2 regions of the Bariatricus sp. TF06-38A genome follow, and region 2 is predicted to be linked to the other one. Evidence: predicted binding sites of a transcription regulator. Region 2 holds the regulator's gene; the other holds the start of a gene.

Region 1 (6,307 bases), on a different contig from region 2:
ATAAAGCTTGCGGTGAATGAATGTGAAAGACTTGGAGTGGATAAAGAAGAACTCCTCATAATCAGTATTTACCGTTTGTATGAATTTTATAAAACAGAAGACGACAGAGTCTATCTTCTGGGGGCATTATTGCATCTTAAGGCTTATCTTGAGCTGGGGATGGAATATGAAAAGAACCGTAAGATTTTTTCGCTGATTTTAGATAATTACGGGGTATGTTATCAGGATATTTTTCAGGGAGCTGTGGAAATGGAGTAGAAAAATCTGAAAAATTCCAAAAACCAGGTTGACAAATAGAGAATAAAGAGGTAATATATTAACCATAAATTGTAAAACCGTTGAGAAAGAGGAGTAGGTTATCGAACGATATCACAGAGAGCAGCAGGCGGTGGGATTGCTGTATGGAGTTGATAATTGAATGGACTTTCGAGGGCAGCCTGAAATCAGATAATTGAGAGTATGGTTTGTCGGGAACCAAACCCGTTATCAATAAGGGATGTATGTTAGTACATAAAAGAGGACAGGAAACTGTTAAAGTTGAGTGGTACCGCGTTAGTAGAAGATATTAGTCGCCTCAATCCGTAGAAGGATTGAGGCGTTTTTTATTTCATAGGAAATTCCGAAGGAACTTCCTATGAAATAAAAAGTCTCCGGCAGGATGTTACATATGTATTCCTGTTGTGGTACGGCGCGGAATCAAGAAACACCTTCTCTTGAAAGCTAACAAAGAAAATTATTTATCAAGAAGAGGAGAACAAAATTATGAAAAAGAGAACAATCGCAGTATTATTAACAATGGCAATGGCAGTAACAATGATGGCAGGATGTGGAAGCAAGTCAGATTCCAAGACAGCAGATGGAGAAAAGAGCTATACAATCGGTATTTCCCAGTTTGCAGAGCACGGATCTTTAGATAACTGCCGTGAAGGATTTTTAGAGGGACTGAAAGAAGAAGGTATCGAGGAAGGAAAGAATCTGAATGTTGAATACAAGAACTCGGCAGCAGATATGGGAACTGCATCACAGATCGCAAGCAGCTTTGTATCCGATAAAGTAGATCTGATCTGCGGAATCGCAACACCAAGTGCACAGACAGCATACAATGCTGCGATGGATACGGATATTTCGGTTATCTATACTGCAGTTACAGATCCGAAAGCAGCAGAGCTTGCAGATGATAAAGGAAACCCGGTTGGAGAAGTCACAGGAACCAGTGATAAACTTCCGATTGAAGCACAGCTGAAAATGATCCGTGAACTTCTTCCGGATGCAAAGAAGATTGGTATCCTCTATACAACAAGTGAGGCAAACAGCGTATCTGCAATTGCTGAATACAAAGAAAAAGTCGGTGACTATGGATTTGAACTTGTAGAAAAGGGAATTACAAATACATCAGAAATCGCACTTGCAACAGACGATCTTCTGTCACAGGTAGACTGCATCAGCAACCTGACAGATAACACGGTAGTAAGCTCACTTGCAACCATTCTGGATAAGGCAAATGCAGCAAATATCCCGGTATTCGGAAGTGAGATCGAACAGGTGAAGCTTGGATGCCTGGCAGCAGAAGGCCTTGATTATGTAGCACTTGGCAAACAGACAGGTAAGATGGCAGCAAAGGTTCTCAAAGGAGAAAAGAAAGCATCTGAAATGCCATTTGAGACGATCACAGAAGCAGGACTTTACCTGAATACAAAAGTAGCAGAAAATCTTGGAATCACAGTGGAAGACGATCTGAAAAACAGCGCAGTAGAGACATACGATTCTATCAGCGAAAACTAAATTTGAATTAGAAAAGTGAGGAGCAATGCAATGAGCTTTGCAGTATCGATTTTGGAGCAGGGACTGATTTACGGAATCCTTGCATTGGGAATTTATATAACATACAAAATTCTGGATTTTCCAGATCTGACCGTAGATGGCAGCTTTCCATTAGGAGCTGCCGTAACGGCGCTTATGATCACAAAAGGAGCGAACCCGTATCTGACACTTCCGGCTGCATTTGCAGCAGGTGTGGCAGCCGGTATCTGTACCGGACTGATCCATGTCAAATGCAAGGTAAGAGATCTGCTTTCAGGTATCATTATGATGACAGCGCTCTGGACGATCAACCTTCGTGTGGCAGGAACAGCCAATGTACCGTTGTTTTCCCAGAAGACAATCTTTAAAAATGATACACTGGATAAGCTGCTTCCGTCAGGATTTTCCGCTTACTCTACATTGCTCATCATTCTGATCATTGCGTTAATTGTGAAAATCATTCTCGACCTTTACCTGAATACCAAGTCCGGATACCTGCTCCGCGCAGTCGGAGATAACGATAAACTGGTAACTGCAATGGCAAAGGATGAAGGAAATGTGAAAATCCTGGGACTTGCGATCGCAAACGGGCTGTGTTCGCTTGCGGGATGTATTTTCTGCCAGGAAGAACGTGTATTTGAAATTTCCAGTGGTACAGGGGCGATGGTAATCGGTCTTGCAAGTGTTATCATCGGAACCAGTATTTTCAAAAAAATCAGTTTTGTAAAAACAACGACAGCTGTACTGATCGGTTCTATCATTTACAAGGCCTGTGTGGCAATCGCGCTGAAGAACTTCGAACCGCAGGATATGAAGCTGATCACAGCCGTTTTATTCCTGGTAATTCTGGTGCTTAGTATGGAGAGAAAGAAGAAGGTGAAGAAGAATGCTGGAGCTTAGAAATATCCACAAATATTATAATCCGGGTACAGTCAATGAGATGTGTCTTTTTGAGGACTTCAATCTGACGATCAATCAGGGCGAATTTGTATCTGTAGTAGGAAGTAACGGTTCCGGTAAAACTTCGATGCTGAATATCATCTGCGGAAGTATTCCGGTAGAATCCGGACAGATCCTGATCGATGGAAAAGATATCACAAGGGTAAAAGAATACAAGAGAAACCAGAAGATCGGACGCGTGTATCAGAATCCATCTATGGGAACCTGTCCGTCCATGACGATCTTGGAAAATATGTCTCTTGCGGACAATAAAGGAAGGTTCTACGGACTTGGACGGGGAACGAATAAGGCACGTATTGATTATTACAGAGAACAGCTCGCCCAGCTTGGTCTTGGACTGGAAGATAAGCTTCATGTCAAAGTCGGATCACTTTCCGGAGGACAGCGCCAGGCGATGGCACTGCTGATGTCTACGATGACACCAATCGAGTTTTTGATCCTGGATGAGCATACTGCTGCGCTGGATCCAAAGACAGCAGAACTGATCATGGAGCTGACCGATAAGATTGTAAAAGAAAAAAATCTGACAACGGTTATGGTCACACACAATCTCCGCTATGCAGTAGAATACGGTAATCGTCTGATCATGATGCATCAGGGACATTGTGTGATGGATAAGGCAGGAAAAGATAAAGAGGATACCTCGATCGATGAAATCCTGACGATGTTCAATGAGATCAGTATTGAGTGTGGAAACTAAAAAATACAAGATTATGAATTAAAGAGATAAGCAGAAAAGGAAACAGTTTCGGCTTATCTCTTTTTGTATTTCCAAAGGTTTTGGAAAAATTATTCGAGGATTTTCAAAATGAAAGGCTATTGTCTGAATACAGAAGGATAAGCCTGTCCGGTATAAAATGTCAATGGATTTTCAGGAATATGCCTGTAGAAGATTTGGTTGTCTGGCTGCCGGAAAATTGGTTATTTTCACAGATTGACGCTCTCTCTGTGATAGTGCTAAAATAGAGGAAAACGGTCAAGATATAGTATGCATTTTAAATAGAATACAATATATTGTAGTTATCAGAAAGGAGAAGAAGATGAGCTTAAACAATGTGAAAGTTGTAAAAAAAGATGGGACAAAAGAAGAATTTAACGTGCAAAAAGTCGTTGTGGCAGTCAATAAGTCTGCATATCGTGCACTGATCAAATTTTCACAGAAAGATATTGATTTTATCTGTCATTTTGTAGAAGAAAAGGTAGAAGAACTCGGAGTGCATGAGATTCAGATTCCGGAAATGCACAATATTGTAGAGGGAGCGCTTGAGAAAGTGAATCCGATCGTGGCAAAAAGTTACCGGGACTATCGGAATTACAAGCAGGATTTTGTGCAGATGCTTGACGAGGTTTATAAGAAAAGCCAGTCGATCATGTATATCGGGGACAAAGAGAACAGTAATACAGACAGTGCACTGGTATCGACCAAGCGAAGCCTGATCTTCAATGAGCTGAACAAAGAATTATATAAGAAATTTTTCCTGACGGTGGAAGAATTACAGGCAATCCGGGAGGGATATATTTATATCCATGATATGTCAGCCCGAAGAGATACGATGAATTGTTGTCTCTTTGATGTGAAAAGCGTACTGACCGGTGGATTTGAGATGGGAAATCTGTGGTACAATGAGCCAAAGACACTGGATACGGCATTTGATGTGATCGGAGATATCGTACTGAGTGCGGCAAGCCAGCAGTACGGAGGATTTACCGTGCCGAGCGTAGATGAGATCCTGGAGCCTTATGCGAAGCGTTCCCATGAAAATCATCTGAACAAATACAGAAGCCTTGGACTTTCGGAAGAAGTAGCACAGGAGATTGCCTGGAAGGATCTGAAAAAAGAGATGGAGCAGGGATTCCAGGGATGGGAGTATAAGTTCAACTCCGTATCCTCAAGCCGTGGAGACTATCCATTTATTACCATGACCAGCGGAACCGATATCAGCGAATACGGAAAGCTTGTCACAAAGACGATGCTGGAAGTAAGAGCAGGAGGACAGGGAAAGCCGGGACATAAAAAACCGGTACTTTTCCCGAAAATCGTGTTCCTTTATGATGAAAATTTACATGGACCTGGAAAGCCGGGAGAAGATCTTTTTGAAGCCGGAATTGAGTGCTCCAGAAAGACTATGTATCCGGACTGGCTCAGCCTTACCGGAAAAGGCTATGTGCCGAGTATTTACAAGCGCTACGGAAAGGTCATCAGTCCGATGGGATGCCGTGCATTTTTATCTCCATGGTATGAAAGAGGCGGTATGAATCCGGTGGACGAAAAGGATGAGCCGGTATTTGTCGGAAGGTTCAACATCGGTGCGGTCAGTCTCCATCTTCCGATGATCCTTGCCAAATCCAGACAGGAGAACCGGGATTTCTTTGAGGTACTGGATTATTACCTGGAACTGATCCGGAAGCTTCATATCCGTACTTACGAATACCTCGGAGAGCTGCGTGCTTCTACGAATCCGCTTGCCTACTGTGAGGGTGGTTTCTATGGCGGACATCTGAAGATCCATGACAAGATTAAACCGGTGCTGAAATCGGCAACCGCTTCCTTTGGAATTACGGCGCTCAATGAATTCCAGCAGCTTTATAATAAAAAGTCCTTGGTAGAGGATGGAGCATTTGCCATCAAGACCATGGAATATATCAACATGAAGGTCAATGAATTTAAAAAAGAAGACGGCTATCTGTATGCGATTTACGGAACACCGGCTGAGAATCTGTGTGGTGTGCAGGTACAGCAGTTCCGTAAGAAATATGGAATCGTGGAAAATGTATCGGACAGGGCGTATGTGAGCAACAGTTTTCACTGTCATGTAACCGAGGATATTACACCGATCGAAAAGCAGGATCTGGAAAACCGTTTCTGGGATCTGTGTAACGGTGGAAAGATCCAGTATGTAAAATACCCGATCAATTATAACAAAGAGGCTATCAAATCACTGGTACGCCGTGCAATGAATATGGGATTTTATGAGGGTGTTAATCTGTCACTTGCCTACTGTGATGACTGTGGTCATGAAGAGCTGTCTATGGATGTGTGTCCGGTATGTGGAAGTAAGAATCTGACGAAGATTGACCGTATGAACGGATATCTGTCTTATTCGAGAGTCAAGGGAGATACCAGACTAAATGATGCCAAGATGGCAGAAATTGCGGAAAGGAAAAGTATGTAAATGCGTTACCACAATATAACAAAAGATGATATGCTCAACGGGGATGGCCTGCGGGTTGTCCTCTGGGTTGCAGGATGTGACCATTGCTGTAAGGAATGCCACAATCCGGTGACCTGGGATCCGAATGGTGGGCTTTTCTTTGATGAAAAGGCGAAGGCAGAGATTTTTGAAGAACTGGAGAAGGATTATATTAGTGGGATCACATTCAGTGGAGGCGACCCGCTGCATTCGGCAAATGCCTATGAGGTCATGATGCTGGCAAAAGAGATTAAAGAAAAATTTCCGTCAAAGACGATCTGGCTTTACACCGGTTATGAATGGAAAGATATCAAGAATATGGATATTGTAAATTATCTGGACGTTCTGGTGGACGG
Region 2 (6,307 bases):
CACCTTTCTGTTATCTGTTTTTCCGGTAAATGATCAGAAGTCCTTTCAGAAGCAGATCGTCATCCAGTATGACCTCTCTCTTGCAGTACGGAACAATCTTCTTGGAAAGTCCACCTGTTGCGATTGCAGTCATCGGCTGTCCAATTGCTTCCTCAATCCGGTCAATAATTCCATCGATTGCCGCTGCACTGGAATAGAGAACACCACTCTTCATACATTCGATCGTATTCTTTCCGACAATCCGCTTCGGTGCTTCCAGACCGATTCCCTGAAGCTGGGATGCATTTTCCGTCAGGGCGTTCAGTGAAATATTCACTCCCGGATAGATCATGCCTCCGATATAATTTTTCTTTTCATCGATCACACTGACTGTTGTCGCCGTTCCCAGATCGAAAATCATCATCGGAGCTTTGTATTCTGCAATTCCGGCAACTGCATTTGCCACCAGATCACTTCCGAGCTGTGCCGGATTATCCATCAGGATATTGAGTCCGTTCTTCACGCCAGGTCCGATGACCAGTGTCTCTTTTTTCAGAATCTTTTCTGCCGCCTCTTTTACGACATATGTAATCTGCGGAACTACCGAGCTGATGATCGCTCCTTCCAGCTTCTCCGGTTTGATTCCGTGAATATCCAGAACCATCTTGATATCAATCGCATATTCAAGTTCCATCTTTGTCTTGATCGTGGAAAGTCTTTCGATAAAATAGGTTTTGTTGTCATCCACACATCCAAGTACAATATTTGTATTTCCTATATCAATCGCAAGTATCATTTTTTACACTCCTAATCTTTCCTGTACCCCTTTTTTCATCAGCGTCTTTCCAAGTACCAGTGTGATCACCGCTGCAACAATCGCCTCCGGAATCCCATTGATTCCGATAATGCTCAGAATAAATCCATATACCGCCTTTACGGTAACACCATTGGCTGCCGCATAATCATTTCTGAAAAATACAAAAATAAGATTCATGACAAGAAGCGTATTGGTCAGTGCTCCGGAAAGTCCTGCCGCAACCAGTCCAATAGAAGATACTCCATTGTTCTTTGAAAGCTTCTTGATCAGACGGTAAACATAAAACGGCACTACACCGATCAAAATACGTGGCACAAAACAGATGATCAGACTTCCGATCCCTCCACTGTATTCACCCAGACTGTAAAATGGGGTAAATACGAATGATGTCAATGTCGGATTTATCGTATTATTGATAAAACTTGTAAGGCCAAACACGCCTCCAAGCGCTGCGCCCTTCTTCGGTCCGAGCATCAGAGAGCCCATGATCACCGGGATATGGATGATCGTCGCCCTTGTAAATCCCAATGGGATATATCCGATAAACGGAGTGAATGCCAGCACTACAATAAGTGCTGCAAAGATTGCCATCTGTACGAGTCCCTTTGTTTTGGACATGGATGTAGTACGTTCATTGCCTTGATTCATTTTTCTTTTCCTCCTGTTACTATTCTCTTTACGAGATACAATACATTTTGGCTTTTTATTTATTCATGCACTCCAGAATCTTGTCCAGAATACAAGCTGCTGTCTCTTCCTTGCTGATCAGTGGAAGTGCAGTCTCATCTTCCTTCGTGATCAGTGTCATCTGATTTGTATCACCCTGAAATCCTGCTCCGGCAACTTTAAGATTATTTGCCGCGATCATATCCAGCTTCTTCTTTTCAAGCTTCTTTCTGGAATTTTCAACCATATTCTCGGTTTCCATTGAAAATCCGCACAGAAACTGTCCGTCTTTTCTGTGTTCTCCGAGATATTTCAGAATATCGTCCGTCTTTTCCAGCTCCAGACTCATCTCGCTGTCTGATTTTTTCACCTTTTCATCCGCAATATGCTTTGGCCGGTAATCTGCAACCGCTGCTGCCTTACACACAATGTCTGCATCTGCCGCTTCTTCCTTTACCGCCTCGAACATTTCCTTTGCGGTCGTGACCGGAACGATCTTCACAAACATCGGCTTTTTGATCTCTGTCGGTCCGGTGACAAGCGTAACATCCGCTCCTCTTGCCGCAGCAACGCGTGCAAGAGCATATCCCATCTTACCGGATGAGTGATTCGTAATGTAGCGCACCGGGTCGATTGCTTCTCTTGTCGGTCCTGCTGTGACAAGAATTTTCTTTCCGGTCAGATCTTTCTCATAAGCAGTATCCCGGTAAATATATTCATACAAAGTCTCCGCTTCCGGCATTTTCCCGGCTCCGTTATCTCCGCATGCCAGATGTCCGCTTGCCGGCTGGATCACTTCATATCCATAATGCTCCAGAAGTTTTAAATTATCCTGTACGACCGGATTCTCATACATTCTTGTGTTCATCGCCGGTGCGAGGATCTTCTTACATTCGGCACATGCCATCACAGTCGTAGTCAGCATATCATCTGCAATCCCGTGTGCCAGTTTGCCGATCACATTCGCTGTAGCCGGTGCGATCATCACAATATCTGCCCATTTTGCCAGTGTCACATGTTCCACACTGTACTCAAAATTGCGGTCAAATGTATCGATCAGGCACTTATGCTGTGTCAGCGTCTCAAATACCAGCGGATTGATAAAATTCGTTGCATTCTGTGTCATCACAACTTTCACATCGTATCCTGTCTTTACCAGCATACTTGCCAGTGTTGCAATCTTGTACGCCGCAATACCGCCGGTCACGCAGAGCAATACTGTCTTTTTCCGTTCCATTTGTCTTTCCCCTTTTATTCTAATATTTTCTTCAGTTCATCCATGAAGGTATTCACGTCTTTAAATTCCCTGTATACCGATGCAAAACGTACATAAGCAACCGGATCCAGCTTTTTCAGGCTTTCCATAACAATCTCACCGATCTGGCTGCTCGGAATTTCTTTCTCTTCCCGGCTGAAAATCGCTGTCTCGATCGAGTCGATCGTTGCCTGAATATCTGCTGCCGATACCGGACGTTTATAGCACGCCCGGAGTACTCCGCCTTCCAGCTTAGTACGGTCATACTGCTCCCGGTTGTTGTCCTTCTTGATCACGATCAGCGGTATGGTCTCCACCTTCTCATAGGTTGTAAAACGCTTGTTGCACGCATCACAGGATCTTCTCCTTCTGATCGTCGTTCCGTCATCTGCCGGTCTTGAGTCGATGACTCTTGTATCAATGTTACCACAATATGGGCACCTCATCTTTTTTCCTCCTGCCTGGTTCTTGATTGATTCTACTGCCGAATCACGCACATTTTTAATGTCTATAGTATAAATCCTGTATACAAGGTTGTCAACAAATTCACACTTTATCAAAAGGCTATATAAGCCGGCTCTCCACCAGCTTCCATGCCTGTACGATCAGCGCCGCATGGTCACAGGCAATCTGCTCCGATTCTTTTACCTTATAATAAGTCTCTCTTACCAGTCCACTTCTTTCCTTTTTTTCAACGATCGCCGAAATTGTAAGCTCTGCTTCTTTATTTTCCAATGCCAGTCGATAAATGGTTCTCTTCCAATCTCCATCCTCCTTCACCGATTCTGTCTGACAATGAAGCTGCATCCACTTTGCATCCGCCGCATCGTCACCAGCCTGCACCTTTACCTGTCCTTCATCCACAACCGAAAGATACGCTGACGTGATAATCCGTGCCCTTGGATCACGGCCCACATTCCCATAGACTGCAAACTGCTCCATCGGAAGATCCGCCACGCCGGTCTCCTCGGTCAGTTCTCTTCTTGCCGTATCTTCCAGATTCTCATGAAGTTCAATAAACCCACCCGGCAGCGCCCACCAGCCAATGCTCGGATGATTCCGCCTTTTAACCATCAGAACTTTCCATTCTCCGTCCACTACCTTTCTTTTGCAGGAGAATATAACTGCATCGGTTGTCACACAAGGATTCTTATATTTATAAGGATCATACTCTTCCAGAAATTCTTCCAGCGTCTGTCCCTTTTCATTTTCGTTTCCGTTTCCCCGGAACGGCTCGATTTCTTTAAAAAATGCTGTCATTTTTCTTCTCTCCTTTGTCTTTTTACTTGTTCTCATTTATTTCACTGAGCAGTCTGTACTCTTCTTCCTCTTTTACTATTCTTATTTACACGGCTTTAGACATTTGTCCTCTTTAATTTCCACAAGAATAATATCCTCTCCAATCCTGCGAATACACTCAAACGGAATAATATACTCCGCATCATACCCAAGAAATCCACAGATTCTTCCCGGTCCCGGTACGATCAATGCTTCCACACACCCTGAACAGATATTGATCTGCAGATCTGCAACAAACCCGAGCCGCTTGCAGTCACATATGTTGATGACCTCACGTTCTTTTAATCCGCAAAATCGAATCCGTTCCTCTTTCATACTGCACCATCCATCGGACTTCTTATTATATTATATGAACATCTCCCCTTGTTGTCAGCATATTTTCTAAAAATCCCCGTCCTTGTGCCATTTAGCTTCTGCCCACCAGTAATTCCTTTTTATACTGTGCATTTTTGCCAACTAATGATTGCAATTTCCATAAAAAAATACTATAATTTTTATATATTTTTTATCGCTGTTGTCTGCGTTATATGTTTTTCATACGCAGACAATTCAAATTCTGAGAAACAGAGGGATGTAATATGAAGAAAAAAGTTGTTGTTGCATTAGGACACCGCGCACTCGGAACCACACTTCCGGAGCAGAAGGTTGCCGTTAAAAAAACTGCAGTTTCCATTGCAGATCTTGTTGAAGAAGGATACCAGGTAGTAATCACACACAGTAATGGACCTCAGGTTGGTATGATCCATACTGCTATGAACGAATTCAGCACCAATCATCCGGATTATACCGCTTCTCCGATGTCAGTCTGCTCTGCTATGTCGCAGGGTTACATCGGATACGACCTGCAGAATGCGATTCGCGAAGAACTGATCGGACGCGGCATCTATCGCAGCGTATGCACCGTTATCACACAGGTAACTGTTGATCCATATGACGAAGCATTCTATACACCAACCAAGATTGTCGGACGTATCATGAACGCAGAAGACGCTGCCGCTGAACGTAAAAAAGGCAATTATGTAGTAGAAGTTCCTGGTCAGGGCTTCCGCCGTGTCGTTGCTTCTCCAAACCCGGTTGATATCGTAGAAGTTGATGCCATCCGCACCCTTACCGATGCAGGACATATTGTAATCGCCTGCGGTGGTGGCGGAATCCCGGTACTCCAGCAGAACAATCACCTCAAAGGTGCCAGCGGAGTCATCGAAAAAGACCTTACTGCCGGCAAGCTTGCTGAACAGATTGATGCTGATGAACTCATCATCCTGACCAGTGTAGAAAAGGTATGCTTAAACCACGGAAAAGAAGATGAAGAAGAACTCGATAATATCTCCGTAGAACAGGCTAAACAGTACATGGATGAAGGACACTTTGGAATCTACAACATGCTTCCAAAATTCCAGGCATCCGTAGGATTCATAGAAAAGAAAGAGGGAAGAAGTGCTCTGATTACTTCTTTTGATACTCTGAAAGATGCTCTGAAGGGTAAAACCGGAACTGTTATTGAATAAATGTACAAAAGGGACGACATAAAGGACTCCGTTTTCTGTGGGTAGAAATGGTGAAGAGTCCGTAGAGAAAAAATGCACCAGTAATTTGGATACCGGGCTGATTCGCGGAATAATCCTGATGATTATTCCACTCAGCAGCCCTCTGGATTTCGTGCTTGTAGCACGAAACCAGATCCGAATTACTGGTGCATTTTTTCTAACAGACTCTAGCACCGTTTCTAATCACAGAAAACGGAGTCCTTTATGTCTATGTCTTGATAACTTTTAATTTCAGAAACATTCACACAAGCACTTTATTCCTACTATCTACTATTCCATTCACTCGCACCCACCCCATAACGGGGGCAGCCTCCAGGCGTCCCCCCGTGGAATACAGCAAGGCAGGGACAAGTAGATTCTGTTTTTTTATGTTAGAAAGCGGCGATTAGAGTCCGTTGTAAAAAGGCAGCCGGTAATTTGGATCTGATTTCGTGTTTCATACACGAAATCCAGAGGACTGCTGAGCCGAATAATCATCAAGATTATTCAGCGAATCAGTCCGGTATCCAAAATTACCGGCTACCTTTTTACCTATGGACTCTTCGCCGCTTTCTCCTCATAAAAAAACAGAATCTACTTGTTCCGGCCTGTATGTCATCCACCAAACGCTTACCCCTGAACCTGTAACAGCTTCGCTTTCAGTTCAGCTTCGATGCGCTGCATTTCCACCTCTGCCTGCTGACGTTTCTGGCGGCCTTCCTGTTGGATCTGCATGACTTCATCGAAGGTTGCGATCAGCGATTC

The links. The regulator NrdR, encoded in region 2, represses ribonucleotide reductase genes. The targets are predictions, from matches to a motif close to CACAANATNTTGTG.
Positions count from the first base shown of each region.
Region 1: a site for NrdR is predicted at 3,766-3,779, ahead of nrdD (anaerobic ribonucleoside-triphosphate reductase). Genes of this name have one in related genera too.

Region 1 is NZ_JAQFCE010000002.1:75,979-82,285, forward strand. It holds gene PG418_RS02540 (hypothetical protein) at 1-258, shown strand, start outside; T-box leader at 330-580, shown strand; gene PG418_RS02545 (ABC transporter substrate-binding protein) at 763-1,782, shown strand; gene PG418_RS02550 (ABC transporter permease) at 1,813-2,700, shown strand; gene PG418_RS02555 (ABC transporter ATP-binding protein) at 2,687-3,460, shown strand; gene nrdD (anaerobic ribonucleoside-triphosphate reductase) at 3,801-5,933, shown strand; gene nrdG (anaerobic ribonucleoside-triphosphate reductase activating protein) at 5,934-6,307, shown strand, end outside.
Region 2 is NZ_JAQFCE010000004.1:31,454-37,760, reverse strand. It holds gene PG418_RS05300 (type III pantothenate kinase) at 11-775, opposite strand; gene PG418_RS05295 (ECF transporter S component) at 779-1,444, opposite strand; gene coaBC (bifunctional phosphopantothenoylcysteine decarboxylase/phosphopantothenate--cysteine ligase CoaBC) at 1,500-2,699, opposite strand; gene nrdR (transcriptional regulator NrdR) at 2,714-3,163, opposite strand; gene PG418_RS05280 (NUDIX domain-containing protein) at 3,282-3,977, opposite strand; gene PG418_RS05275 (PRC-barrel domain-containing protein) at 4,059-4,316, opposite strand; gene arcC (carbamate kinase) at 4,595-5,524, shown strand; gene PG418_RS05265 (toxic anion resistance protein) at 6,173-6,307, opposite strand, start outside.